DNA from 2 places in the Bradyrhizobium sp. B120 genome. Region 2 is predicted to be linked to the other one. Evidence: riboswitches for the same ligand, from Rfam matches in the RefSeq annotation. Region 2 holds a riboswitch; the other holds the start of a gene.

Region 1 (14,873 bases), 170 kb from region 2:
ACTCGCGCGAGACCCAGGACGGCTTCGCCATCGAGTTCGCCCGCCGCGGCTATGTGGTGCTGGCGCTCGACCAGACCGGCCACGGCTATAGCGACCCGCCCTCCTTCGCCAACGGTTTTGGCGGACCTGACGGCCTTGCCTATCTCCGCAGCCTGCCGTTCGTCGACAAGGAGAATATCGGGCTCGAGGGCCATTCGATGGGTGGCTGGACCGTGCTGGCGGCCGCCACCGCCATGCCCAACGACTACAAGTCGATGGTGCTGGAGGGCTCGTCCACCGGCAAGCCGTTCGCCGCCGAGGGCACCGCGAGCTGGCCGCGCAACACCGCGCTGGTGTTCGCCCAGTACGAGGAGTTCTCCACCCTGATGTGGGGTGTCGACCTCGCCCGCGACGTCACCAAGAGCCCGAAACTCTGGGCGCTGTTCGGCACGCAAGGCGCGGTCGAGCCCGGCAAGGTCTATGGCGATCCGGCCAACGGCACCGCCCGGGTGCTGTACACCCCGGCGATGACCCATCCGGCCGAGCACATCTCGCATGAGGCGATCGGCTACAGCCTCGACTGGTTCGCCAAGACGTTGAAAGGCGGCACCCCTCGTCCGGTCGACGACCAGATCTGGTTCCGCAAGGAGATCGGCACCCTGATCGCGCTGATCGGCTTCGTGGCGCTCCTGATCGGGACGTTCGACTGGCTGCTGGAGGCACCGATGTTCTCCCGCCTGCGGCTGCCGGCGGTGGCCGACGGCACCATGCCGCCGCACGCGGCTGCGAGCGGCCGGCGCTGGACCACGGCATTCATCCTGTCTGCCTTCATCCCGGCGCTGACTTATTACCCGGCCTTTGCTTTGGGCGGCACCTTGGTGACCCCGAGCGCGTTCCTGCCGCAGGGCATCACCAACCAGATCCTGGTCTGGGCCATCATCAACGGCCTGATCACGCTGGCCCTGATGTGGTTCGCCCCGAAGCGCGCCAGCCGGGCCGGCCTCGTCGGTCAATCCGTCGTGATCGCATTGGCCTCGGTTGCGGTAGGCTACGCCGCGCTCTGGCTCGCCGACCTCGCCTTCAAGGTCGACTTCAGGTTCTGGATCGTCGCACTCAAATTGATGAGCGCGAAGCAATTCCTCATCTTCCTGATCTATCTGATTCCGTTCACGGCGTTTTTCGTGGTGGCGCTGCACGTGCTGCACCGGAATTTCTCGACCATGGGCGCCCCGCGCGGAGCGCTCTACCTGACCAATATCCTGGCGCTGACGCTCGGTTTCATCGTGTTGCTGGTGCTGCAATACGGCACGCTGTGGCTGACGGGTAAGCTGTTCAACCCGATCCCGGACCCGGGATTTGTGCCGCTCTCGACCATCGTCGCGATCCAGTTCGTGCCGCTTCTGGCGATCGTCGGCGTGATCGCCACCTTCACCTGGCGGCGGACCGGATCGAGCCTGCCGGGGGCCCTGATCGCGGGCCTGTTCGTGACCTGGTACATCGTGGCCGGCACCGCGACGCAGGTCCCGTTCTAGAGGGGTTCAGGCGCTGAAAGCCCGCCCAGGACAAGGAGCGAGAGCCGCCGTCAGAATGGCGGTTCTCGGTGAAAAGATGGGCTGAAAGTGCATAACCGGTGCGCTTCCGCCCGTCCCCGGGCGGTGCTATAGCGCAGGCGTATTCCACCCCCACCGTCAAAAGCGCGCCGTTCCCAAGAGGGCCTCCCCGTCATGGCAAAAATCAAGGTATCCAACCCCGTCGTCGAGCTCGATGGCGACGAGATGACCCGGATCATCTGGCAGTACATCAAGGACAAGCTGATCAACCCGTTCCTGGATGTCGAACTGCTCTATTTCGATCTGGGCATGGAATACCGCGATGAGACCAATGACCAGGTGACCATCGACGCCGCCGAAGCCATCAAGAAGGTCGGCGTCGGCGTCAAATGCGCCACCATCACCCCCGACGAGGCCCGGGTGAAGGAGTTCGGCCTGAAGCAGATGTGGAAGTCGCCGAACGGCACCATCCGCAACATCCTCGGCGGCGTGATCTTCCGCGAACCGATCATCTGCAAGAACGTGCCGCGCCTGGTTCCCGGCTGGACCAAGCCGATCATCATCGGCCGCCACGCCTATGGCGACCAGTACCGCGCCACCGACATCAAGTTCCCCGGCAAGGGCACGCTGTCGCTGAAGTTCGTCGGCGAGGACGGCACCGTGATCGAGCGGGAAGTGTTCAAGGCGCCCGGCGCCGGCGTTGCGATGGAGATGTACAATCTCGACGACTCCATCATCGATTTCGCCCGCGCCTCGCTCAACTATGGCCTGCTGCGCAACTACCCGGTCTACCTCTCGACCAAGAACACGATCCTCAAGGTCTATGACGGCCGCTTCAAGGACATCTTCCAGGACATCTACGACCGCGAGTTCAAGAAGGAATTCGAGGCCAAGGGCCTGACCTACGAGCACCGCCTGATCGACGACATGGTGGCCTCGGCGCTGAAATGGTCCGGCGGCTATGTCTGGGCCTGCAAGAACTATGACGGCGACGTGCAGTCCGACACCGTGGCCCAGGGCTACGGCTCGCTCGGCCTGATGACCTCGGTGCTGCTCACCCCGGACGGCAAGACGGTGGAAGCCGAAGCCGCCCACGGCACGGTGACCCGCCATTACCGCGAGCACCAGAAGGGCAAGGAGACCTCGACCAACTCGATCGCGTCGATCTTCGCCTGGACCCGTGGCCTCGCCCACCGCGCCAAGCTCGACAACAACGAGGCGCTGGCGAAGTTCGCCACCACCCTGGAGAAGGTCTGCGTCGCGACCGTCGAAGAGGGCTACATGACCAAGGACCTCGCACTCCTGGTCGGCGCCGACCAGCGCTGGCTCTCCACCACCGGCTTCCTCGACAAGGTCGCCGAGAATCTCGGAAAGGCGATGGCGGCCTAACGGCCGCCTGTTGCCGAACACAACAGCGAGCGTGACCATGTCCCTACTCGGCCGGGTAACGCTCGCATCCTTGTTGCTGACCGGATCGGCGGCGCTCGCCGCCGATCCGCTGCCCGCCCCCGTTGCGGCGCCCGACGAGACCGCGGTCCTCACCGCCCATGCCGAGGGCGTCCAGGTCTATGAGTGCAAGCCGGTCACCGACGGCAAGCTCGCCTGGTCGTTCCGTGAACCCGTCGCCACCCTGATCGCCGGTGGCCGCACCGTCGGCCGGCATTATGCAGGGCCGAACTGGGAGCATGTCGACGGCAGCGCCGTGACCGCCCGCACCGCCGGCACCGCCCCCGGGGCGACGCCAGCGGACATTCCCTGGCTGAAGCTCGAGGTGATCTCCCACCGCGGCAACGGCCTGCTCTCGAGCGTTGCCACCGTGCAGCGGATCAACACCTCGGGCGGCGAGCTCAGCGGCGCCTGCGACAAATCAGGCGCACTGAAGAGCGCGGCGTATTCGGCGGATTACGTGTTCCTGCGCCGCGACTAATCGCGGATACCGCCGTCGGTCTCGTGCGGCGCCTGAGCAATCTCGCTGGCGGCAAGGTCGCCACCGGCCGCGAGCGGATCAGCGAGCCGCGCCTCCGCCGTCTCCCTGACATGCGCGGCGAGCGCCGGCATCCGTTCGATCAGGGCATGGAAGTCCTGCGCGTCGAGCAACAGCAGCTTGGTCTTCCGCATCGCCGTCACCGTGCCGGATCGGCTGGTCCGGCGCAGCAGCGCGATCTCGCCGAAGAACGTGCCGTCGCCGAGCCGCACCCGCTGGCTCGGCAGGTCGATCTCGACCTCGCCGGCGGTGATGAAATACATCGACGACGCCGCATCGCCGCGCCGCACCAGCACCTCGCCGGCCTCGATGGTCTGCGACCGCAGCAGGCGCATGATGTCGGCAATGTCAGCGGCGTTGAGATGCGAGAACAGCGGCACCCGCGCCAGCATGCCCCAGGTCACGACGAAGTCGCGGCGCCGCACCTCGTCGGCGAACGCGGTCGAGACGATCGCGACAGGTAATGCGATCATCGCAAAGCCGACCACGATCGCAACCACGGTGACCATCCGCCCCAACGGCGTCACCGGAACGACGTCACCGTAACCGACAGTGCCGAGCGTTACGATCGCCCACCACATCGCCTGCGGCATGGTGCCGAACTTGTCCGGCTGTACCTTGTGCTCGATGGCATAGAGCAGCGAGGCGAACAGCAGCACCGCGCCGGTCAGGATCACGACGCAGCCGAACAGCGTGCGCCGCTCGGCATGCAGCGCCGCCAGCAGCGAGCGCATCGCAGTCGAATACCGCACCAGCTTGAGGAACGGCAGCATGCCGAACAGCACCAGCGCGGTCTTGTCACCAATCGCAAGCGCGATGGCCGACGGCAGGAAGGCGAGCAGGTCGATCACGCCGAGCGCCGAGCAGGCGTATTCGAGCCGCGCCTGCAGCGGCGTCATGTCACGCAGCGAGCGGCCGACCACACTCCAGAGCCGCGCGGCATATTCCAGCGCGAACGCGACGACCGCGGCGATCTCGATCGCCGTGAACAGCCACCAGAACTGGGCATCGATCTCCGGTACCGACGCCAGAATCGCCGCCAGCACATCGACGGTGATGATCGCGACGACGAGCCGGACGAAGCGCGAGCCGACCGAATATGGCAGGTGGTCCTGCTCGAGCAGCTCGTAGAGACGCTCCCGTAGTCCGGGATCGCTGATCGTGGGCTTGAGCGGAGCCGTCGCCACGATCAGCCTCTCCCTCAGGCGCCGGCCATCGCTTGCTCGATCGCCGACAGCGCGGCGTCGGCCTTGGCTCCGTCGGGCCCGCCGGCCTGCGCCATGTCGGGCCGGCCGCCGCCGCCCTTGCCGCCGAGCACCTCGGAGCCCTTGCGCACCAGCTCGACCGCGTTGAAGCGCGAGGTCAGGTCGGCGGTGACGCCGACCACGATGCCGGCCTTGCCGTCCTCGGTCACGCCGACGATCGCAACCACGCCGGAGCCGATCTGCTTCTTGCCGTCGTCGACCAGGCTCTTCAGGTCCTTGGTCTCGACGCCCTCGACCGCGCGCGCCAGCAGCTTGACGTTGCCGACCTCGCGCACGCCCGAGGCGGCGCCGTTCGACGACGCTCCGCCGCCCATCGCGAGCTTCTTGCGGGCATCCGACAGGTCGCGCTCGAGCTTCTTGCGCTCCTCCATCAGGGCTGCGATGCGCGCCGGCACGTCCTCGATCGAGGTGCGCAGCTCGGCCGCCGCGGTCTTCGCCAGCGTCATGGTGTCGTTGGCGTGCTTGCGCGCATGATGTCCGGTCAGCGCCTCGATGCGGCGCACGCCGGAGGCGACCGCGCTCTCGCTGGTCACCGAAATCAAGCCGATGTCGCCGGTGCGGCGAACGTGGGTGCCGCCGCAGAGCTCGACCGACCAGCCGAGCGCGTTCTGTCCGTGATCGCGGGCGCTCTTGCCCATCGAGACGACGCGAACCTCGTCGCCGTACTTCTCGCCGAACAGTGCGCGTGCACCGGCCTCGCGGGCGTCGTCGACACCCATGACCCGGGTCGTCACCTCGTCATTCTCCAGCACGACATCGTTGGCGATGTCCTCGACCCGGGCGAGCTCTTCCGGCGTGATCGGTTTCGGATGCACGAAATCGAAGCGCAGGCGATCGGGCGCGACCAGCGAGCCGCGCTGCGCGATGTGATCGCCGAGCACCTGGCGCAGCGCCTCGTGCAACAAATGCGTGGCCGAGTGGTTGGCGCGGATCGACGAACGCCTGGCGTGATCGACCTCGAGCTGCAGCGCAGTGCCGACGTTCAGCGTGCCCTGCTCCACCGTGCCGACATGCACGAACAGATCGCCGGCCTTCTTCTGCATGTCGGTGACGCGGAATTTGACGCCCTCGCCCGTGAGGACGCCGACGTCGCCGACCTGACCACCGGACTCCGCATAGAACGGCGTCTGGTTCAGCACGATCGCGCCGCTCTCGCCCGCCTTGAGGCCGTCGACCTCGGCGCCGTCCTTGACCAGCGCCGTGACCACGCCTTCCGCGCTCTCGGTCTCATAGCCGAGGAATTCGGTCGCGCCGAGCTTCTCGCGCAACGGGAACCAGATCGTCTCGGTGGCCGCCTCACCGGAGCCTGCCCATGAGGCACGCGCCTTCTCGCGCTGGCGGTTCATCGCGTCAGTGAACGAGGCCTGGTCGACGCTGATGCCGCGCGACTTCAGCGCATCCTGCGTCAGGTCCAGCGGGAAGCCATAGGTGTCGTACAGCGTGAACGCGGTGTCGCCGTCGAACATGTCGCCCTTCTTGAGGCCGGCGCTCTTCTCGTCGAGGATCGATAGTCCCCGTACCAGCGTCTTGCGGAAGCGGGTCTCTTCCAGCTGCAGCGTCTCCTCGATCAGCTTCTCCGCGCGCACCAGGTCCGGATAGGCCTGGCCCATCTCGCGGACCAGCGCCCAGACCAGGCGATGCATCAGCGGCTCGCTCGCGCCCAAGAGCTGTGCGTGGCGCATCGCGCGGCGCATGATCCGGCGCAGCACATAGCCGCGGCCCTCGTTCGACGGCAGCACGCCGTCGGCAATCAGGAACGCCGAAGAGCGCAGATGGTCGGCCATCACCCGGTACGACGCAACGTTCTGCTCGTTCGGCCCATGGCCGAGGGCCGAAGCGGCCGCATCGATCAAATGGCGGAACAGATCGGTCTCGAACACGCTCTCGACGCCCTGCAGGATGCAGGCCATGCGCTCTAGCCCCATGCCGGTGTCGATCGAGGGACGCGGCAGCGCCACGCGCTCCTCCTTCGTCACCTGCTCGTACTGCATGAACACCAGATTCCAGAATTCGAGGAAGCGATCGCCGTCCTCCTCGGGGCTACCAGGAGGTCCGCCCCAGATGTGCTCGCCGCGATCGATGAAGATCTCGGAGCACGGACCGCACGGGCCGGTATCGCCCATCGCCCAGAAATTGTCCGAGGTCGGGATGCGGATGATGCGATCATCCGAGAAGCCCGCGATCTTCTTCCAGTAGCCGGCCGCCTCGTCGTCGGTGTGATAGACGGTGACGAGCAGCTTGTCCTTCTTCAGCCCGAAATCCTTGGTAATCAGATTCCAGGCGAGCTCGATCGCGCGCTCTTTGAAGTAGTCGCCGAACGAGAAGTTGCCGAGCATCTCGAAGAAGGTGAGATGGCGCGCGGTATAGCCGACATTGTCGAGGTCGTTATGCTTGCCGCCGGCGCGGACGCACTTCTGCGACGTCGTGGCGCGCTGATAGCCGCGCTTCTCGACACCGGTGAAGACGTTCTTGAACTGCACCATGCCGGCATTGGTGAACATCAGGGTCGGGTCGTTGCGCGGAACCAGCGGCGACGACGCCACGATCTCGTGGCCGTTCTCCTTGAAGAAGTTCAGAAATGTCGACCTGATGTCGTTGACGCTGCTCATGTTCATCCAATCGAAAAAGGGGCCGGCCAGCCGCAAAAAGGCGTCATTTTCCGGCCGAACGCTTTTAGACATTGCCAGCTGCGGTGTCCAGAAACTGTGCAGGCGGATCATGGGCTTGCCGCGGCAGCACAAAGCCCATTGGATAGTTGTTGCAGCTGCGTTGACAGTCTTGGTGGCGCCGTGTTTTCTACCTACCTGTTACCCCGTCACGTCGGGAGAGACCGGCCTTACCGCCGGCGCCGAAGGAGCAACCGCCCCGGAAACTCTCAGGCAAAAGGACCGCGTGACGTCTGACATCTGGAAAGAGGCGCTGGGGTTCTCCCCGACGCGCCCGCCGACGGGATAATACTCTCAGGCACAGCGACAGATGGGGCTTTCTGCAGGTTTCTCAAGGGGAAATAGGTCCCCTGCGGGAACCGCGAGGGCCCTGTGATGTCTGCGCGCGAAACTTCCCCGCTGAAACAGACCCCGCTGCACGCGCTGCATCTGGCGCGTGGGGCCAGGATGGTGCCGTTCGCCGGCTACGACATGCCGGTGCAATACACCGCCGGCGTGCTCAAGGAGCATCTGCACACCCGCAAGGACGCCGGCCTGTTCGATGTGTCCCACATGGGACAGCTCGTGCTGAAGGCCAAATCCGGCAAGGTCGGCGACGCGGCGCTGGCGCTGGAAAAACTGGTGCCGCAGGACATCGTCGGCATCGCGCCGGGACGGCAGCGCTACGCGCAATTCACCAACGACGACGGCGGCCTGCTCGACGACCTGATGGTGGCGAATTTCGGCGATCACCTGTTCCTGGTGGTCAACGCCGCCTGCAAGGCCGAGGACGAGGCGCATCTGCGGGCGCATCTCTCCGATGCCTGCGAGATCGTGTCGCTGGCCGACCGCGCGCTGATCGCGCTGCAGGGTCCGAAGGCTGAATCGGCGCTGGCGAAACTTTGTGCAGACGTCAGTTCGATGAAATTCATGGACGCCGGTCCGCGCCGCCTCAATGACATCGACTGCTTCGTCTCGCGCTCCGGCTATACCGGCGAGGACGGGTTTGAGATTTCCGTGCCCGCAGACAAGGCGGAGGCCCTGGTCACCGCACTGTTGGCCAATCCTGATGTACTTCCGATCGGGCTCGGTGCGCGCGACAGCCTGCGACTCGAGGCCGGGCTTTGCCTCTATGGCCATGACATCGACACCACGACGACGCCGGTCGAAGGCGCGCTGGAATGGTCGGTGCAGAAGGTTCGCCGCAGCGGCGGCGCCCGCGCCGGCGGTTTTCCGGGCGCCGACAAGATCCTCGCACAACTCGCACAAGGCGCTTCCCGCCGCCGTGTCGGCCTGAAGCCCGACGGCCGCGCGCCGGTCCGCGAAGGCGCCGTGCTGTTTGCCGATCCGACCTCGACCGAGCCAATCGGCAAGGTGACCTCGGGCGGTTTCGGCCCGAGCCTCAATGCGCCGGTTGCAATGGGCTATCTGCCGACATCCCTTTCCGCACTCGACACCACCGTTTTCGCCGAAGTGCGCGGTCAGCGGCTACCGCTGAAGGTCGCCGCCACGCCCTTCGTTCCCAATACCTACAAACGCTAAACGCCAAAGGATCGATCCCTATGACGACGCTGTACACGTCCGACCACGAATGGCTCCGTATCGAGGGCGACGTCGCCACGATCGGGATCACCGATTACGCGCAGTCGCAGCTCGGCGACGTCGTGTTCGTCGAACTGCCCAAGGTCGGCCGCAGCCTGAAGAAGGCCGAGGCCGCCGCGGTCGTCGAATCCGTCAAGGCCGCCTCGGACGTGTACGCGCCGATCACCGGCGAGGTGGTCGAGGTCAACGAGGCGCTCGCCGCCGAGCCCGCGCTGGTCAATTCGGATGCCGGCGGCAAGGCCTGGTTCTTCAAGCTGAAGATAGCCGACAAGGGCGAACTCGGCGGCCTGATGGATGAGGCCGCCTACGCCGCGCACACCGCCTGAGGATCACCCCAAGGATTAGCCCATGAACGCGCCCTTCAAGCCGATCAACGAAGCCGCCACCGATTTCGTCCGCCGACACATCGGACCATCCCCGCGCGACATCAACGCGATGCTGGAGACGGTCGGCGCCGCGAGCCTGCAGGCGCTGATGAATGAGACGCTGCCGGCGTCGATCCTTCAGAAGGCGCCGCTCGATCTCGGCCGGGCGCTGAGCGAAACCGAAGCGCTCGCGCATATGAGCGAGCTCGCCGCGCAGAACCAGGTGTTCACCTCGCTGATCGGCCAGGGCTATTCCGGCACCATCCTGCCCGCGGTGATCCAGCGCAACATCCTGGAGAACCCGGCCTGGTACACCGCCTATACGCCGTACCAGCCGGAGATCAGCCAGGGCCGGCTCGAAGCCCTGTTCAACTTCCAGACCATGATCTGCGATCTCACCGGGCTCGACGTCGCCAACGCCTCGCTGCTCGACGAGGCGACCGCGGCCGCCGAAGCTATGGCGCTCGCCGAGCGCCACTCGCAGGTGAAGGCGAAGGTGTTCTTCGTCGACAAAGAAGTTCATCCGCAGACACTGGCGGTGATGCGCACGCGCGCCGCGCCGCTGGGCTGGGCGCTGGTGGTGGGCGATCCCCTGACCGAGCTCGACAAGGCCGACGTGCTCGGCGCACTGCTGCAATATCCGGGCACGACGGGCGCGGTGCGCGACCTCCGGCCGGCGATCGCATCGCTGCGCGCCAAGGGTGCGCTTGCGATCGTCGCCGCGGACCTGCTGTCGCTGGCCCTGCTGACCTCGCCCGGCGAGCTCGGTGCCGACATCGCGATCGGCTCGGCGCAACGCTTCGGCGTGCCGATGGGTTATGGCGGACCGCATGCCGCCTACATGGCGGTGCGCGACACGCTGAAGCGCTCGCTGCCCGGCCGCATCGTCGGCCTTTCGGTGGATTCGCGCGGTGCACCGGCCTATCGCCTCGCGCTGCAGACCCGCGAGCAGCATATCCGCCGCGAGAAGGCGACCTCCAACATCTGCACCGCGCAGGTGCTGCTCGCCGTGATCGCCTCGATGTATGCGGTGTATCACGGCCCCGAAGGCCTGACCCATATCGCACGCGGCGTGCATCGCCGCGCCACCGTGCTCGCCGCGGGCCTGCGCAAGCTCGGCTTTGCGCCGACCAGCGAGGCATTCTTCGACACCGTGACGGTCGAGGCCGGAAGCAAGCAGATCGAGATCGTCTCCCGCGCGCAGGCGGAGCGGATCAATCTCCGGATCGGTGCGACCACGCTCGGCATCGCGCTCGACGAGACCACGACGCCGGAGACCGTCGAGGCGGTGTGGCGCGTGTTCGGCGGCAAGCTCAGCTTTGCCGAGATCGAGGCGGCCGCGCGCGAGGCGCTGCCGAAGGAGCTGCGCCGCACCAGCGCCTTCCTCACCCACCCGGTGTTCAACACCCACCGCTCGGAGACTGAGCTGCTGCGCTACATGCGCAAGCTCAGCGATCGCGACCTCGCGCTCGACCGCGCGATGATCCCGCTCGGCTCCTGCACGATGAAGCTCAACGCCACCACCGAGATGATCCCGCTGACCTGGCCGGCGTTCGGCAATCTGCATCCGTTCGCTCCCGCGGATCAGGCCAAGGGCTACCACGCGCTGTTCAAGCGGCTCGAGCAGTGGCTGTGCGACATCACCGGCTATGACGCGATCTCGCTGCAGCCGAACTCCGGCGCACAGGGCGAATATGCCGGACTCCTTGCGATCCGGGGTTATCATCTCGCGCGCGGCGAGCCGCATCGCAAGGTCTGCCTGATCCCCTCCTCCGCGCACGGCACCAATCCGGCCTCGGCCGCGATGGTCGGCATGGACGTCGTGGTGGTGGCCTGCGACGCGCGCGGCGACGTCGACGTCAACGATCTCCGCGCCAAGGCGGAGAAGCATTCGGCCAATCTTGCCGCTGTGATGATCACCTATCCGTCGACCCACGGCGTGTTCGAGGAGCATATCAGCGAGATCTGCGACGTCGTGCATGCACATGGCGGCCAGGTCTATCTCGACGGCGCCAACATGAACGCGCAGGTCGGGCTGTCGCGGCCCGGCGATTACGGCGCTGACGTCAGCCATCTCAATCTGCACAAGACCTTCTGCATCCCGCATGGCGGCGGCGGCCCCGGCATGGGCCCGATCGGCGTGAAGGCGCATCTTGCGCCCTATCTGCCCGGTCATCCCGCAACTGACGGTGCGACGGCGCACGCCATCGGCCCGGTGTCGGCCGCGCCGTTCGGCTCGGCGTCGATCCTGACCATCTCCTACATCTACATCCTGATGATGGGCGGCGAAGGGCTGACGCGGGCGACCGAGGTTGCGATCCTCAATGCCAACTACATCGCCGCACGGCTGCAGCCGCACTTCCCGGTGCTGTACCGCAACGAGCGCGGCCGCGTCGCGCATGAGTGCATCGTCGACCCGCGGGCGCTGAAGACGACCAGCGGTGTCACCGTGGACGATATCGCCAAGCGGCTGATCGACTACGGCTTCCACGCGCCGACCATGAGCTTCCCGGTGGCGGGCACGCTGATGATCGAGCCGACGGAATCGGAATCGAAGTTCGAGATCGACCGCTTCTGCGATGCCATGATCGCGATCCGGGGCGAGATCGCGGAGATCGAGAAGGGCCGTTGGAAGGTCGAGGCCTCGCCGCTGCGCCACGCGCCGCACACCGTCCACGACATCGCCGATGATGCCTGGAACCGGGCCTACAGCCGCGCCGAGGGCTGCTTCCCGGCGGGCGTGTCGCGCTCCGACAAATACTGGAGCCCGGTCGGCCGCGTCGACAATGTCTACGGCGACCGCAATCTGGTGTGCTCGTGCCCGCCGATCGAGGATTACGCGCAGGCGGCGGAGTAGTCGGGCGACGTGTCTCGGGACGCGCTTGCGTTGCCCGGATATCAAGGCGCAGGTTGAGCCCTCCGGCTCAACCTGTCATCTACAGCGAAAAGAATTCGGCGTTTCGCTCGTCCGCGACCTGCACCGGTCGAAGCGGACGCGAGACCAACGATAGCAAGGGCTGCCTGCGGCAGGAGGAAACATGCGCGAGGCATTCTGGTTTCATTTCCCGTTTCGCGTTCGCTACTCCGAGGTCGACGCCCAGGCCGTGGTGTTCAACGCCCATTACCTGACCTATTTCGACACCGCGATCACAGAGTATTTCCGCGCGCTCGGCTACGACTATCTCGGCGAGGTCGCGCGGACCGGCATCGACTTTCACACCGTGAAATCGGTGGTCGAATACAAGGCGCCGATCCGGTTCGACGAGGACATCGAGGTCTGCGTGCGGGTCGCCAAGATCGGCCGTTCCTCGATCGTGCTCACGCTCGCGATCTTCGCCAAGGGCTCCGACGACCTGCGCGCCACCGGCGAGATCATCTGGGTCGCGACCGACCAGAAGACCCATCAATCGGTCGCGGTGACCGAAGACCTGCGCGCGCTGGTCGCGAGCCGCGAAAAGGCGCTGGCGTAACGCGGCGCCTGCCGGCGTCACGTGCTTCAAGCTCACAGGGCGATCAAGGTGCGGCTTCCGGCGTCCCAGCGCCACAGCCGGTCGTTGGTCAATTCGGTGCCACCCCACCAGCGATGGATCGGATTGTAGTCGCTAAAGTCGCCGGAGCCGGCGACGATCGCCTGGCCGAGGCCGGTCAGCGCGAGACGGCTTCGCTTGTAGCGTTGGTGACGGTCGGGATCCTCGTGCATGTCAAGATCGAACGGCCCCTCGTCGAGGCCCGAGATGGCAGGCACCGGACAGTGAGCCAGCCCGTCCAGCAGGGCCCCCGTCTCCCAATAACCGAAAGTCCGCCGACGATTGGGTTTCTCGTGCCCGGGAAACAGATCGTACGGATGGACCTGTCCCGCTGACGGCAGCTCCAGCATTCGCATTTCCGTTGCGCCGAGCCCGGAGCCACGCGAGGGGAGCTCTTCTAGGAGCGCGACGACTGAATTGCGCAATTGCGGAAGCGCGCGCAGATCCCGAGTCAGCAGATTGAACCAGCTTTCCGGCGTTGAAGCGCGCCAAGCGGTCCACGCGTCGCTCGCGGTTTCGAGATGATGGCCACGGATGGGCGCGAGGCGCGACTGCCAGGCGGCCAATTCGGTCGGCCGCTGCTCGCCGACGCCCTGATCCGTCTGCAGTACCGCAAGCCTGGATGTGAGGTCCGCATACGGGCGCAGATAATCCAGCAGCCAGATCAATTGCAGTTGTGAGTTCGGATCGGGATCGACCCAAAGATCGACGGCATCGAAGCGCTCGCAAAATTCGACCAATCCAAGACCCTGACGATGTGCGTCCTCGAGCAATCCGCCGGTGAGATTGTCCAGCCAGTGAGCCCCGGCGCGGTGCGAAGCCGCGCGCGGCGAGCACAAGGCATCCAGTTCGCTTGATGCCGGCAATCTTCCGCAAACGAACCGCAGCTCGACGCCAACAACGCAATCGGCAAGCCGTGCGACCTTCAGCGCGCCAGCGCCGCTATCAGTGAATGTGAGGATGAGTCGGCTCATAACAGCTCATTCGCGATCACGGGATTCATCGGTCCAACTTGCTGAACGACACATTGTGAGCCTCCGGCTTCGATCCAATGCGTAGACCTATGGAGCGACCAGGGTGCGGCTCTCGGCATCCCAGCGCCACAGCCGGTCATTGGTCAGCTCGGCGCCGCCCCACCAGCGATGGATCGAATTGTACTGGCTGAAGTCGAGCTCGCGATCCGACACTTCGCGGCCGAAATCGGTGAGCGACAGCCGACTGTACAGGAGCCGTTCTCGTCGGGCCTTCACATCGTCTGGCCCCTCGATCTCGGCGGGGAATCCGGTCAGGACCGGCGATGGACAATAAGCGAGCCGGTCCAGGATCAGCTCCGCTTCCTGAAAATCGAACACGCCGCGTTCTCTGTTCAACTCGCTTGAAAGGACTTGTGGCCTTGCCTCGCCTTCGGCGACGAGATCCAGCATCCACAACTCGGACGCGGCGAGGCCGGTTTCCTGCCCGGGAAGCTCTTCAAGCAGCGCAATGAGGGCCGCGCGCAACTGCGGTATCGCCGACAGATCCTGCATGAGAAAGTCGAAACAAGGCTCGGGCGTCGGAGCACAATAGGCATTCCAGGCGCGACTGGCCAATTCCAACCGATCATCGGTTACCGCAAGTGCCGGCAATCGCCATTTCGCCGAGCTCTCGCTTCGGTATATGCCGATCTCGACATCGGTCTGGACCAGACTGAGCTTCGCTACGACATGCCGGTGCGGACGGAGCACGTCGAGCAACCAGACCAGCACCAGCTGGTCGTTCGGCCGGGGATCAGCCCATAGCTCGACGCTGTCGCAACGCTCGCAGAGCTCGACAAGACCGACGTCCCGACCGATCGAGCCAGTCCATCTCGAACTGGCGAAGTCGAGCCAGTGCGTGTCGAAATGGACATGCTTTTCGGAACGCGCTTCCAGGAGGGTCGCGAGCTCAGCTGATGAGGGCATTTTCCCCCAAACGAAG
Region 2 (14,873 bases):
TCGCCACCAGGTACCAGCTCGGCTTGCTCTTCCAGGCCGGCGCGGTCACCTCGCCATTCAAGGCGGCGACACCCCAGGGCACCTGCGAGTCAGCCATGAATGCCGCGACATCGGGCTTCACATCGGCTGCGAACGCGGCGGCGAACTTCGCGTGATCGAGCGACAGGAAGCCGTCCTTCGGCGGCAGGATCGGCGGCACCGGCGCGCCGGGAGGAGGATTGGCGATCAGCTTGCCGACCGATTCACCCTGGTCGGGCGCGAACGCCGTGATGTAGACCAGCCCCGCGACCTTCGGATCGGTGCCCGCCTCGGTGACGACGACGCCGCCATAGGAATGACCGACCAGAATGACATTGCCGTCGGCGCCGGCGATGGCACGCTTGGTGACGGCGACGTCGTCCGCCAGCGAGGTGGTCGGGTTCTGGACGATGCTGACCTTGTAGCCATCCTTCTTCAGGACCTTGTAGACGCCTTCCCATCCCGAACCGTCGACGAAACCGCCGTGGACGAGGACGATCGACTTGACCGGGGCGGACTGGGCCTGGGCCGCGGGGATCGTTGCGGTGGCGAGGCCCAGCGACGCTGCGGCGGCGAGCAATTTGGTGACAACAGACATTGAAGTTCTCCTGGATGTTTATTTCGCGATAATCTTTATCGCGATAATCATCGTATAGCTGCCCTCGATTTGCTTGTCCAGATATTTTTTATCGCGATAATGATTTTTGTGGTATGCTGGAGAAACCACATCGAAAGGGCCCCTCCCATGCCGAATCCGGGACCAATTCCGCTGGATAGCCAGCTTTGCTTCTCGCTTTACGGGACGACCATTGCGATCAACCGTGCCTACAAGCCCCTGCTCGACGGCCTCGGCCTCACCTATCCGCAATACCTCGTTCTCAGCGTGCTTTGGGAAAAGGACGGACAGATGATTTCCGCGATCGCCGACCGGCTCGCCCTCGAGCCCAGCACCATCACGCCACTGGTCAAGCGGCTCGAAAGCGCCGGCTTCGTGGTGCGCCGGCGCAGTGTGGAGGATGAACGGCAGGTCGGCGTCCATCTGACCGACAGCGGCAAGGCGATGCAATCGCGCACCGGCTGCCTGACCGACACCTTGCTGGAGCGGTCCGGCCTGACGGTCGACGAAATCATCTCACTCAACAAGCGCGTCCAGGCGCTTCGCAACGCGTTGACGAAATCAGGAACGGGCTGACGGACAAACCGCGCCGTTCAGTCCTGCGATACGCTATCCCGGCGTTTGCCCGGCTGGCGACGAAGAGCTAGAAGATGCGCCCGCCGGGATTTTGTCCGGAACAGAACGAAGCCAGATTTGGAAAACCGCCGAGGGATTTTGGAAAACTTCTCGGTCTAGATTGCGAAAACTCAATAGAATCATGCGGACGTGGCGGAACTGGTAGACGCAAGGGACTTAAAATCCCTCGACGGCAACGTCATGTGGGTTCGAGTCCCACCGCCCGCACCAGCCTGTTGCGCACCGCTCTTACTTCTTGGCCTTAGCCTTTTTTGGCTTGGCCTTCTTTGCCTTCGTCTTCTTCGTCGTCTTGGCCTTGGTTTTCTTGGCCTTTGCGGCCTTAGCCGGCTTCCTCGCCTTCTTCGCCGATTTCTTGGCTGACGTCTTGGCGACCTTCTTGGCCGATTTCTTCGGAGCTTTCTTGGAGGTCTTCTTGACGGCTGTCTTCGTTGACGCCCCGGCAGCCGCGCTGGGCTGTTGCGCCGCGCCGCCACCGCCTCCGCTGCCCGTCGCGCGCGGCGGCACCGGCTCCTCCATCCAGAAATCCAGTTCCTGCTCCTTGCCGCCGCCCGGCTTCCAGCCGTCGAGCGAATAGATCTGATCCGGATTGCCGCCGCTGCCGAGATAGCCGCGCCAGGAATAGTGGTCGTAGACGCCGTTGATGTGCAGCGCATAGGCCTGGGCAAGCTGCTTGTTGCCGCGGATGATCACGAGATTCTCGTCATTCTTCTCGGAGGCGGCGACCGAGAAATTGTGCGATCCGGTGATGACGGCGCAATTGTCGGAGAACGGATCGATCACGATGGTCTTGGAGTGAACGATCGCAATCATTCCCGCGTTGCGGATCTGCTGGACGCTGAATTCGACGTCGGCCCATGAGGGTTCGTTGGTCGCGCTCACGCCATGCGGCAGCTGGACGTCGTCATGAAAGGATTGCTGCGGCGCGCCCGATTTGACGACCTCCCCGCCGACCGAAACGATGTTGCCGTTCTTGCTGGGCATCATGGTCGACACTACGCCGCGGACATAGATGTCGTTCTGCTGTGCGCGGTCCAGCAGGGAATCCAGCAGCGGCGATTGACCCGGCATGAACATCAGGAAGAGCGCGCCGCCCTTGGCGTTCTTGATCAGGTCCAGCACCGGCTTGAACTCGGCCTCGCCGTTGGTCGCGGCGAAGAAGACCGAAATGTTGCTGTCGCTGGTCGGACTGGAATTCGACGTCTTGAGCGCCGGCGGCATGGCATTGCCCGCGGCGACCAGCTTGCCCCACTGATCGAGGTAGCGCTTGGCGATCACCGCATTCTCGATGATCAGCACGTTGTTGAGCTGCGTGCACAGCCCGGTGGTGGTCCAGTTGGTGCTGCCGGTCAGCACGCGGATGGCGTTGCCATGCGCGTCGCTCTCGACCACGAACTTGTTGTGGACGCTGGGCGACGACCTGCCCGCATTCGACAGATCGCGATGCTTGACGGTCAGGCCGGCGCCGCTGAGCTCGCCCGCGATGTTCGGCTTGGTCGCACTGCCATTACCGAGCAGGACGTTGCCGCGGCTGCCGAACGGTTTCAGCGCGCCGACCAGCTCCTCGTCATTCATCTCGTAGATGGCGGCATGGACCTGGCTGCCGCGGAGATCGGCATCGTGCAGGAAGGCCAGGATCTCGTGCAGGGCGTCGCCTGAAAGGTAGCGGCGCGCCTGGTTGGCCGGGTCGGACAGGCCCTTGACGAAATTGCGCAGCGAGTCGTCTGAGGTATCGCCCTTCACGAAGCGGCTGACGATCTGCGACATCAGGGTGCCGCGGTTGAAATAGGCCGACAAGCCGCCGCCCGCATCGCCCGAAGCGACCGCCGGCGTCGTCCAGGCCGACACCGAGGCGGCATCGGGCGTGAACGTCCCGTTCGCGCCGCCCTTCATCGCGGTGACGCGATACGAGACATTCTCGGTGTCGACGACGCTGTGATCGGTCCAGATGCAGCGCCGGAACGGCGATTGCGTCGAGGAGATGCCGGCGTCCGCGACCGGCTTCTGGCCCGGCTTCGGCGGAATGCGGTTGGACAGCACGGTCGTCTGCTGCGTGATGTTGTTGCGCCGCTCGAGCTGGAAACCGACCCAGTCGTTGGACCAGGTGTCCGGCTGCCAGGCGATCAGGATATCATCGGCGTTCGCGTAGGCCTTGACATTGATGGTCATCACAATTTCCCCGAGGCTGGGTATCGGCCCGGCGGACAATACCGCGGTAACCTTGGGTAGTTTGTGAAATAGACGACAACTGTTCGTGCAAATCGGCGCGGCGCGCCGGCCTGGCGTCGAGCCTTACTCGAACGCCAGTCCGAGCCGCTTCTGCTTCTTCCATGCGATGCGGCACGGCCACCGCCGGCCGTCGGCGGCGAGGGTGAAGCGGTCGGGAAACCACAGCGGCGAGATCACTTCGATGCAGGCGCCCTGAGGCGAGAGATTCCGGACCGTGCAGGCGATCACTTCATTGCCGAACTCGATCGCTCCCGACTTGAGGACGCGGCGGCGTGCGCCGGCACGGCGCTGCTCGGTCGGCATTGGCTGTTGCGCGCTGGCCGGTGCGGGCCTGCTAAGGTCGTCGGCCATGGGCCCGTCACGGGTGGTACACAGACTGGCGGTCAGGTTACGATGCAATACTAACGGGAACCTTAAGGCCGCCGCTATCCAAATTGGTATGCCACGCGCCCGCCCACGGCTTGAGCAGGCAGCCGGGGCATCACGATGCCTGCATCACCTCATCGTGTTTTGCGGGTGTGGCAGGGTTCACATGCCGCGATCGCCGCGTGGTGTAGTGTCGTCGCATTGGAAATTCCGGCCGCACATTTCGCGGCCCTCAGATTTCGAGATCAATGAGTTGGAGATAGGCGATGACGATTGCGGATCGCAATCGGATTGCCGGTCGCAATCAGATTGTCGGCAATACCGCGCCCGATCATGGCGCTTCCGCCCTTGAGCACGGCGACGACGCGGCTCATTGCAGCAACGGGCTCAACGCACAGAGATTCTTCGATGCGACACCCAACGAGCGCGCGATCTACCGGCGCTGGATTCGCAGCGCGATCGTGCTGTGCGGATTGTTGGCGTTTGCCGCGGGAGCGATGGTCTGGATGAACGGCGACGGCGTCGGACAGACCCAGCTCACGAGCCTGTCGAGCACGAGCAACGCGAAATCAGGCCACTAGATTAGCCGCCGTCGCGGAGCGACGGCGCGAAACGAAAATGGCCGGGACAGGTCCCGGCCATTTGTGTTGCGTGAAGCCTGAAGCCTACTCGGACTTGTCGATATTCCAGAAGATCGGCGTTGCCGGACCATCGAGCACACCGGACAGCGACTTACGCCAGGCGCTCGGACCCTGATACTGACCGAGCGGAATGTAGATGACCTGCTCGTAGGCTTCCTTCTGGATATCGGCCGCGATCTTCTTCTGCTCGTCGAGCGACGGCGCGCGAACGAAGGCGTCCTTCAGCTTTTCGATCTTCGGATCGTCGGCCCAGCCGAACCATCCGCCATTCTTGCCCTGGCCGCCGATCGAGAGGTTGGCGATCGGGTTGGAGACGTCGGCACTGACCCAGTTGGTGAAGAACATGTTCCAGCCGCCATCCTTCGGCGCCTTCTGGCTGGCGCGGCGGGTCACCACGGTCTGCCAGTCGGTAGCCTGCAGGTCGACCTTGAAGCCGGCGTCGCGCAGTTGCTGGGCGACAACAACCGGCTGCGCCTTGAGCGTGGTGACGTCGCCCGGCGCCATGATGACGACGGGCGTGCCATCATAGCCGGACTCGGCAAGCGCCTTCTTGGCGGCCGCCATGTCGCCGCCCTTCAACAAGGTCTCGCCGCCGACCTCGGACGCGAACGGCGTATCGCAGATGAAGAAGGAGACGCAGGTCTTGTAATACTTGGGATTGCCGACCAGCGCGTCGAGCACCTGCTTCTGGTTGATCGCCATCAGCGCCGCCTGGCGAACCTTGATGTTGTCGAACGGCGGATAGAGGAAGTTCATGCGGCCGAGCGTCTGGAAGCCGAACTTGTTCAGCGTTTCGACCTTCAGGTCCTTGTCGCCTTCCAGGATCGACAACGTGTCGAACGACGGGTTCTCCAGGAAATCGATGTCGCCGGACTGCAGCGCGTTCATCGCCGTCTGCGCGTCGGCCATCGTCACCCACTCGACGCGGTCAACCTTCACGACCTTGCCGCCCGCGGTCCAGCTCGCCGGCTCCTTGCGCGGCACGTAGTCCGTGTTCTTGACATAGACCGCCTTCACGCCCGGCTGGAATTCGGCCTGAACGAATTTGAACGGACCCGAGCCGATCTGCTCCGGGATCGGCTTGTCGGGCGGGGTTTCGGCCAGCCGCTTCGGCATCATGAAGGCAACGCGCGACGACGGCTTGCCGATCGAATCCAGCACCAGGCCGTAGGGCTCCTTCAGCTTCAGCGTAATCGTCTTCGCATCGGTGGCCTCTAGGCTCGCCGTGAAGTCCATCAGCTTCTGGCCCATGCCGTCGACCTTGGCCCAGCGCTTCAGCGAAGCGACGCAATCTTCCGCGGTCACCGGCGTTCCATCGTGCCACTTCAGGCCGTCGCGCAGCGTGAACGTGTAAGTGAGCTTGTCATCGGACACCTTCCAGTCCGCCATCTGCGGCTGGATCTTGAAGTTGGAGTCGGTCGCGACCAGCGTGTCGTAGACCATGTAGCCATGGTCTCGCGTGATATAGGCGGTGGTCAGGATCGGATCGATGACGCGCAGATCCGAATGCATCACCGCGGTGATGGTCTTGCCCGCGGCCATGGCCTGCGGCGCAAAGGACAATTCCTGCGGCGCGAACGACAGCGCGAGCGCCGTCAACGCAGCCGCTAGCGTGCGGTGCTTCCAACGCGAGATAGGGAACATGCAATTTCTCCTGACGTGTAACTGGTCAAAGCCGGCTTATTCGTTATGCATGCGGTTCGTTATTTAAGCGAACTAACATGCTGTATGGCTTGTGAAATCGAGACTTGCATCAAGCGCAATGCGCGTCAATCGGTTTTGGGCAGGATCAAACGTATACGAACGAATGAGCGGCAGGTGCAGCGCATTTGACTTTACAAACTCGTCTTCCGAGCTTTTCGTACGGCACGCGAACGCGTATCGGCGCGCACAAACAACAAGAGAGAAAAGACATGAACCCCGCCAATCTTCCTTTTGATTCCGAAGCGATGCTGCAGGGGCTGCGCAGCTGGGTGGAATGCGAGAGCCCGACATGGGATGCGGCCGCAGTCGAGCGCATGCTCGACCTCGCGGCGCGCGAGATGGCGGTCATGGGTGCGACGATCGAACGCATCGCGGGACGCCAGGGCTTCGCCGGCTGCGTCCGTGCCCGTTTTCCCCATCCGAAACAAGGCCAGCCCGGCATCCTGATCGCCGGCCATCTGGACACCGTGCACCCGGTCGGCACCATCGAAAAGCTGGCGTGGCGGCGCGAGGGCAACAAGTGCTTCGGGCCCGGTATCTTCGACATGAAGGGCGGCAACTATCTGTCGATCGAGGCGATCCGGCAGTTGGCACGCGCGTCGTTTACGACGCCGCTGCCGATCACGGTGCTGTTCACGCCCGATGAAGAGGTCGGCACGCCGTCGACGCGCGACATCATCGAGGCGGAAGCCGCGCGCAACAAATACGTGCTGGTGCCCGAGCCCGGCCGGCCGAACAACGGCGTCGTCACCGGCCGCTACGCCATCGCGCGCTTCAATCTGGAAGCTGTCGGCAAGCCGAGCCATGCCGGCGCGACGTTGTCCTCCGGCCGTTCCGCGATCCGCGAAATGGCCCGGCAAATCATTGCCATCGACGGCATGACCACCGAAGACTGCACCTTCTCGGTCGGCATCGTGCATGGCGGGCAATGGGTCAATTGCGTCGCGACGACCTGCACCGGCGAAGCGCTCAGCATGGCCAAGCGCCAGGCCGATCTCGACCGCGGCGTCGAGCGCATGCTGGCGCTGTCGGGCACGGCAAATGACGTGACATTCAAGGTGACGCGCGGCGTCACTCGCCCGGTGTGGGAGCCGGATGCGGGCACCATGGCGCTCTATGAAAAGGCAAAGCGTCTCGCCGCCGATATGGGTCTTGATTTGCCGCACGGCAGCGCCGGCGGCGGCTCTGACGGCAACTTCACCGGCGCGATGGGTATCCCCACCCTCGATGGCCTCGGCGTACGGGGCGCCGACGCCCACACTTTGAACGAACATATCGAAGTCGAGAGCCTCGCCGAGCGCGGCCGCCTGATGGCGGCACTACTGGCGACGCTCGATTAACTCGATTTGCACTGCACAACACGTTGGCACTGCCGGACCGAAATTTAGCCTTGTCCAATTTTTTGGCTTCGCCTACGGTCCGGCCGTCCAACGCGACGATGCGGGAGAGATCGAAGCGACAACATTCGTGTTGTTGTTTCGGCGCCGACGGAGCAACCGCCCCGGAAACTCTCAGGCAAAAGGACTGTATCGTCAGGACGATCTGGAGAGAGACGGCATGGCCAAATGGAAACGGCCATGACGTCCACCGAAGGGGATAGTCTGCTTTTGGGCCGAGGCCCGATGCGGATCAAGCTCTCAGGTACCGTGACAGATGGGGCGTCGAAGCTGCCGGTTTCACCGGTGGTTCGGCGACTCTAACCCACGGGAGCCTGAAGACCACCATGCCCCACATCGCGATCATTGGCGCCGGCATCACCGGCGTGACGACGGCCTATGCCCTGCTCGAACGCGGCTACCGGGTGACTGTCCTCGACAGGCATCGCTACGCCGCAATGGAAACCTCATTCGCCAACGGCGGACAGCTTTCCGCCAGCAACGCGGAGGTGTGGAACAGCGCCGCGACCATTCTCAAGGGGCTGCGCTGGATGCTTCGAAGCGACGCGCCGCTGCTGATGAATCCGAAGCCGAGCTGGCACAAATATTCCTGGATCGGCGAGTTCGTCGGCCACATCGGCCGCTATCGCAGCAACACCATCGAGACCACGCGGCTCGCAATCGAAGCGCGCAAGCATCTGTTCTCGATCGCCCAGCGCGAGAATATCGCCTTCGATCTCGAACGCCGCGGCATTCTGCACGTCTATCACGACAAGGCCGGCTTCGAGGCGGGCCTGCGCGTCAACACGCTGCTGCAGCAAGGCGGGCTCGACCGCCGGCCGGTGACGGCGGACGAGATCCGCAGCATCGAGCCCGCGCTGCAGACGACCTGCTATGGCGGCTTCTTCACGCCGTCGGATGCCACCGGCGATATCCACAAGTTCACGCGCGGGCTGGCCGACGCCTGCATCCGCCGCGGCGCAAGCTTCGTCCATGAAGCCGACGTCGATGCGATCGCGCGCGGCGACGACGGCTTCCGCATCGGCTGGAACGACACCGCTTCGCACGATGCCGAGGTCGCAACGCGACACGAGTTGCAGGCGGACGGCATCGTGATTTGCGCCGGTGTCGCGAGCCGCCACTTCGCCGGCCTGCTCAATGACCGCGTCAACGTCTATCCGGTGAAGGGCTATTCGATCACCGTGCAGCTCGATGCGCCGCAAAGCCGGGACGCTGCGCCGACCGTCAGCCTGCTCGATGAAGCCGCGAAGATCGTCACCAGCCGGCTCGGCGCCGACCGCTTCCGCGTCGCCGGCACGGCCGAGTTCAACGGCTTCAACCTCGACATTCGCGCCGACCGCATCCAGCCGCTGGTGGATTGGGTGCGGCAGCATTTCCCCGGCGTCGACACGTCGAAAGTCGTGCCATGGGCCGGCCTGCGCCCGATGATGCCGAACATGATGCCGGTGGTGCGCGCCGGACGGATTCCGGGCGTGTTCTACAACACGGGCCATGGTCATCTCGGCTGGACGCTGTCGGCTGCGACGGCGCAGATGGTGGCAGGCGCGATCGATGACTGGCGCGACCTCGACACGCCTTCGATGGTGCCGTCGCAGGTCGATGCGACCGAGACCGCCCGCGCAGCTTTCCCCTAATTATCCGGCCGACGAGGAAGAATATGTGCGTATTTGCGTGTGGCCAAGTTGGAATTCGCTGAGAAACACCGCATGACAACGACTAGCGTCATATTGGGGAAAAGCGCTTCAGCTCGGGAGGGGACAATGCGCAGTGGGGTAGCGGGCACGCGTGAGACGCTGACCAAGCCGGATCAGATTGCCGCGGAGCTGTGCGCGGCCGTCGATCGAAACTTCGACGATCAGATCGCGTTCCTGTCACGCATGGTGCAGTTCCGCAGCTTGCGCGGACAGGAAGCGCCGCAACAAGCTTGGCTGGCCGAGCAATTCGCAAAGCGCCGCTACGACGTCGATACGTTCAGCCTTGCCGACGTCAACCTGATGAGTCATCCGAAGGCTGCACCGATGGACGGCATCGACCTTGCCGGATCGCAGCAGGTCGTTGCGACGCTCGACAGCAAAGGCAGCGGACGCAGCCTGATCCTGCAAGGTCATATCGACGTGGTGCCGGAGGGGCCCGCCGATCTTTGGGAACAACCGCCGTTCTCGGGCGCCGTGCACGACGGCTGGATGTTCGGGCGCGGCGCGCAAGACATGAAGGCCGGTGTCTCGGCAATGATCTTCGCGCTCGATGCGATCCGCGACGCCGGCTATGCCCCGGGCGGACGCGTCCATCTGCAAACCGTGACCGAGGAAGAGAGCACCGGCAACGGCGCGCTGTCGACCTTGATGCGCGGCTATCGCGCCGACGCCTGCCTGATTCCCGAACCGACCGGACACACGCTCACGCGCGCCCAGGTCGGCGCCGTCTGGTTTCGACTGCGCGTCCGCGGCACGCCGGTGCATGTCGCCTATTCGGAAGCCGGTACGAGCGCCATCCTGTCGGCGATGCATCTGGTGCGCGCATTCCAGGATTACACCAAGGCGCTCAATGCCCGGGCGCTCGACAACAGCTGGTTCCGCAGCGTCAAGAATCCGATCAAGTTCAACGTCGGGATCATCAAGGGCGGCGATTGGGCCAGTTCGACCGCGGCCTGGTGCGAGCTGGATTGCCGGCTTGGTCTCTTGCCGGGCGAAACACCCCAGCAGGCGATGCGCGGCATCGAGGAATGCCTGACGGAGGCGCACAAGGCCGACGACTTCCTGTCCGATAATCCGGCCGAGCTCGTGTGGAGCGGTTTTCAGGCAGACGCAGCGGTGTGCGAGCCTGGCAGCGAAGCGGAAGCAGCCCTGTCGGCAGCACATCATTCCATCTTCCAGGCTCCGATGCAGGAGCGCCTGTCCACCGCCGTCAACGACACCCGCTACTATTGCGTCGACTACGGCATCCCTGCCCTTTGCTATGGTCCGTACGGTATCGGCCCGCATGCGTTCAACGAACGTGTCGAGCTCGACAGCCTTCGCAAGACAACGCAGAGCATCGCACTGTTCGTCGCCAATTGGTGCGGCGTGGTGAAAGCGTGAATGGACTTGCCGTTTCAGGTCGGTGGCACATGGCGACATGTGCAATTCGAAATAGCAACTTCAGACCAAAGGAGGCCGCCAACGGCCTGAACCGCGCCTTGATATGACGTCTCCATTGGCACAGTATTTGCCTGCAAATTCATCACGTTCGCGCTAGCCTTGAGACAAGACGCAGAAGCGCATGAGACACATCACGGGGACACCATGAGTATGATGCGGCCCAGCCTTCGCTTCGCACCATCTGACGGCAGGAGATAGCAGCGATGATCGGCTATCTCCTCCGCCGCATCCTCGCCGCCATTCCCGTGATGGGCGTGGTGGCTCTGTTCGTGTTCCTGTTGCTGCGGCTGACGCCGGGTGACCCGGCCGCAATTCTTGCCGGCGACAATGCGACACCGGAACAGCTCGACCGTATACGCACCTCGCTCGGTCTCAACGAGCCGATCTACATCCAGTTTTATACCTGGGTCGCCAAGCTGCTGCACGGCGACCTCGGCGTCTCCCTGATCTCGAACAAGCCGATCCTCGAGATGATCGGCCCGCGCCTCGAGCCTTCGATTTCGGTCGCGCTGGCCACCATCGTCCTGTCGATCCTGGTGGCGGTGCCGCTCGGCGTGATCGCGGCGTGGAAGCACGGCACCTGGATCGACCGCTGCGTGATGGGGCTTTCGGTGCTCGGCTTCTCGGTGCCGGTGTTCGTGATCGGCTATGTGCTGATCCAGGTGTTTGCGATCGATCTGCGCTGGGTGCCCGTGCAGGGCTTCAAGAGCATCTCGGCTGGCTTCGGTCCGTTCTTCGAGCGCATCATCCTGCCGACCTGCACCCTCTCCTTCATCTATGTCGCGTTGATCGCACGCATGACGCGGGCCTCTATGCTCGACGTGCTGGGTGAGGATTACGTGCGCACCGCGCGCGCCAAGGGCATCGGCGAGACCGGCGTGCTGCTGCGTCATGCGCTGCGCAACGCCGCGGTCCCGGTCATCACCGTGATCGGTTCCGGTTTCGCGCTGCTGATCTCGGGCGTGGTCGTCACCGAGAGCGTGTTCAACCTGCCCGGCATCGGCCGCCTCACCGTCGATGCGGTGCTGGCGCGCGACTATCCGGTGATCCAGGCCATGATCCTTTTGACATCGGGTATCTATGTCGCGGTCAATCTCTTGATCGACCTCGCTTACACCCTGCTCGATCCTCGTATCCGGTACTGAGCAATGGCGATCGAAACCCTTCCCGAATCCTCTATCCCGGTCACCCGGCCGTTCCGCGTCAAGTTCGGCTTCCTGGCGTCGACGCCGATCATCGCGGTTGCAACGATCTGCCTCGTCCTGATCATCCTGATGGCGAGCTTCGCGCCGCTGATCGCGCCGCACGATCCGTTGTTGCTGACGCCGTCGCAGCGGCTGAAGCCGTCGAGCGCGCAATACCTGCTCGGCACCGACGCCTATGGACGCGACCTGCTGTCGCGCGTCATCTATGGCGCACGGATCTCGCTGTTGATCGGGCTCGGCGCCGCCGTCTGCTCGATCGCCATCGGGCTGCTGATCGGCCTCGTCGCCGGCTTCTTCCGCTGGGTCGATGCGGTGATGATGCGCGTGATGGACGGCTTGATGGCGATCCCCGCTATCCTGCTCGCGATCGCCGTGGTGTCGCTGTCCGGCGCCAGCATCTGGACCGTGATGGTCGCGATCACCATCCCCGAGATCCCGCGCGTGGCGCGGCTGGTGCGCTCGGTGGTGCTGACCGCGCGCGAGGAGCCCTATGTCGAGGCCGCGATCTCGCTGGGCTCAAGCCTGCCGAAGATCATGTGGCGGCATTTGATGCCGAACACGATCGCGCCGCTGATCGTGCAAGGCACCTATGTCTGCGCATCCGCGATCCTGACCGAGGCGATCCTGTCGTTCCTCGGCGCCGGCATCTCGCCGGAAACGCCGACCTGGGGCAACATCATGGCCGAGGGCCGTGCCTATTTCCAGGTCAAGCCGTCGCTGATCTTCTGGCCGGGGCTGCTGCTCTCGATCGCCATTCTCAGCGTCAACCTGATCGGCGACGCCGCGCGCGACGCGCTCGATCCCCGCATGAAACAGCGTGAGGGCAAGTGACGGCTTCAATACCAATTGAAGCCGTCATTCCGGGATGGTGCGTTAGCACCAGACCCGGAATCTCGAGATTCCGGGTTCGATGCCTCGCATCGCCCCGGAATGACGCAAGATGAAATCTGTCGCTATCACTCGCAACGCCGGTGGAACCAGCCTGATGACCAACGTCGTCCTCGACATCAACAATCTCGTCGTCGCTCTCGGCCGCAAGGCGGACGCGCACCGCATCATCGACGACCTGTCGCTGCAGGTGCGCGAGGGCGAGACGCTCTGCCTTGTCGGCGAAAGCGGCTCGGGCAAGTCGGTGACCTCTTTGACCACGATGGGCCTGCTGCAGAAGGGCACGCTGGTGCCGTCCGGCGGCAGCGTCAAACTGGTCGGCGAGGAACTGCTCACCGCGACCGACCGGCGGCTGCGCCAGCTGCGCGCGACGCGGATGGCGATGATCTTCCAGGAGCCAATGACCGCGCTCAATCCGGTGGTGCCAGTCGGCCGCCAGATCGACGAGGTGCTGCGCGCCCATACCGATCTCGACTCCCGCGCGCGGCGTCAGAAGATCCTGGCGATGATGGAGCATGTGCGGCTGCCCGATGTGGAGCGCATCTTCTCCTCCTACCCTCACCGCCTCTCGGGCGGACAGCGCCAGCGCATCATGATCGCGATGGCGCTGGTGCTGGAACCAAAGCTCCTGATCGCGGACGAGCCGACCACCGCGCTCGACGTCACCACCCAGAAGCAGATCCTCACGCTGATCCGCGACCTGCAACGCGATCACGGCACGGCGGTTCTGTTCATCACCCACGACATGGGCGTGGTGGCCGAGATCGCCGACCGCGTCGCGGTGATGCGGCACGGCCGGCTGGTCGAGACCGGCCAGCTGCAAGATGTGCTGCGCAACCCGACGATGGAATATACCCGCAACCTGCTGTCCGCGGTGCCGAGCCTCGTGCCGCGCGCGCCGCGGCCGGAGACGAAGGAGCCGGTGGTGCTGGAAGCCAACGAACTCAGCAAGGTCTACCGGGAGCGGTCGCTGTACGGCAAAGCCCGCGAGGTCGCCGCCGCCAGCAACGTCACGCTCACCCTGCGCAAGGGCCGCACGCTCGGCATCGTCGGCGAAAGCGGTTCCGGCAAATCGACGGTGGCGCGCTGCATCGTCCGCCTGATCGATCCGACCTCGGGCGGGGTGCGCCTCGCCGGCCGCGAGATCTCCGACCTGTCGCGCCGGCTGTTGCAGCCGCATCGCCAGAAGATCCAGATCATCTTCCAGGACCCCTACCGCTCGCTCAACCCGCGCGTCACCGTTGGCGAGAGCATCGCGGAAGGCCCGATCAATTACGGCATGCCGCGCAAGGATGCGCTGGCGCGGGCCCGCGAGCTGCTTGAGCTCGTCCATCTGCCGCCCGACGCGATTTCGCGCTATCCGCACCAGTTCTCCGGCGGTCAGCGCCAGCGCATCGCGATCGCGCGCGCGCTGGCGCTCGATCCCGACGTGCTGGTGGCGGATGAGGCGGTGTCCGCGCTCGACGTCTCGGTGCAGGCGCAGGTTCTCAATCTGCTCGACGAAATCCAGCGGCGGCTCGGCATCGCGCTGTTGTTCATCACGCACGATCTGCGCGTCGCCGCACAGATCTGCGACGACGTCGCCGTGATGCAACATGGCCGCGTCGTGGAACAGGGACCGGCGGCCGAGGTGCTGACCAATCCGCAACAGGCATACACCCGTGCGCTGCTCGAAGCAGCACCGGGGCGCGGGTGGGATTTTGCGAATTTCCGCCCGGTTTCGGAAGGCCTCGTGGCAACGGCCTAGGTCTTTAGACTTAACCTGACGACGTACCTTTGGGCCTTTCAATACGCCCATAGGGCATGCAAATCCGGAGGTGCTCCCCGGCTTGCGCTTGGCGCGACGACACGCTTAACGTCGCGCGCTAGGGCATGGCCTGGAAGGTGGACGCCGGTCTTCCCGAAAGAACACGCTCAAACCAACGAGATCGTGGCGCGAACCCGTTCCGATCGCACCGTGATCGAAGAAACGTATCGAGACCAACTTGATGACCCGCATTGCCGTTGGCGGCTTCCTGCACGAGACCAACACCTTCGCA

What was found. A riboswitch is a leader RNA that binds a small molecule or an ion and turns the genes downstream of it on or off. The one in region 2 is predicted to bind glycine.
Region 1: linked by a shared signal. The riboswitch ahead of gcvT (glycine cleavage system aminomethyltransferase GcvT) and the one ahead of ACOIX3_RS25310 (D-amino acid dehydrogenase) in region 2 are both predicted to bind glycine.

Annotation. Positions count from the first base shown of each region.
Region 1 covers NZ_CP185242.1:5,620,789-5,635,661, forward strand. Annotated here, with positions in the region: gene ACOIX3_RS26120 (alpha/beta hydrolase family protein) at 1-1,511, shown strand, start outside; gene ACOIX3_RS26125 (NADP-dependent isocitrate dehydrogenase) at 1,704-2,918, shown strand; gene ACOIX3_RS26130 (DUF3455 domain-containing protein) at 2,956-3,456, shown strand; gene ACOIX3_RS26135 (cyclic nucleotide-gated ion channel) at 3,453-4,703, opposite strand; gene alaS (alanine--tRNA ligase) at 4,715-7,387, opposite strand; glycine riboswitch at 7,589-7,679, shown strand; gene gcvT (glycine cleavage system aminomethyltransferase GcvT) at 7,820-8,965, shown strand; gene gcvH (glycine cleavage system protein GcvH) at 8,986-9,351, shown strand; gene gcvP (aminomethyl-transferring glycine dehydrogenase) at 9,374-12,247, shown strand; gene ACOIX3_RS26160 (acyl-CoA thioesterase) at 12,429-12,860, shown strand; gene ACOIX3_RS26165 (hypothetical protein) at 12,893-13,783, opposite strand; gene ACOIX3_RS26170 (hypothetical protein) at 13,979-14,873, opposite strand, start outside.
Region 2 covers NZ_CP185242.1:5,449,845-5,464,717, forward strand. Annotated here, with positions in the region: gene ACOIX3_RS25270 (alpha/beta hydrolase) at 1-616, opposite strand, end outside; gene ACOIX3_RS25275 (MarR family winged helix-turn-helix transcriptional regulator) at 764-1,210, shown strand; tRNA gene ACOIX3_RS25280 (tRNA-Leu) at 1,394-1,480, shown strand; gene ACOIX3_RS25285 (phospholipase D-like domain-containing protein) at 1,499-3,436, opposite strand; gene ACOIX3_RS25290 (PilZ domain-containing protein) at 3,560-3,847, opposite strand; gene ACOIX3_RS25295 (hypothetical protein) at 4,129-4,443, shown strand; gene ACOIX3_RS25300 (ABC transporter substrate-binding protein) at 4,528-6,147, opposite strand; gene ACOIX3_RS25305 (M20/M25/M40 family metallo-hydrolase) at 6,417-7,547, shown strand; glycine riboswitch at 7,639-7,744, shown strand; glycine riboswitch at 7,748-7,862, shown strand; gene ACOIX3_RS25310 (D-amino acid dehydrogenase) at 7,931-9,238, shown strand; gene ACOIX3_RS25315 (ArgE/DapE family deacylase) at 9,365-10,681, shown strand; gene ACOIX3_RS25320 (ABC transporter permease) at 10,945-11,886, shown strand; gene ACOIX3_RS25325 (ABC transporter permease) at 11,890-12,777, shown strand; gene ACOIX3_RS25330 (ABC transporter ATP-binding protein) at 12,932-14,581, shown strand; gene ACOIX3_RS25335 (M81 family metallopeptidase) at 14,823-14,873, shown strand, end outside.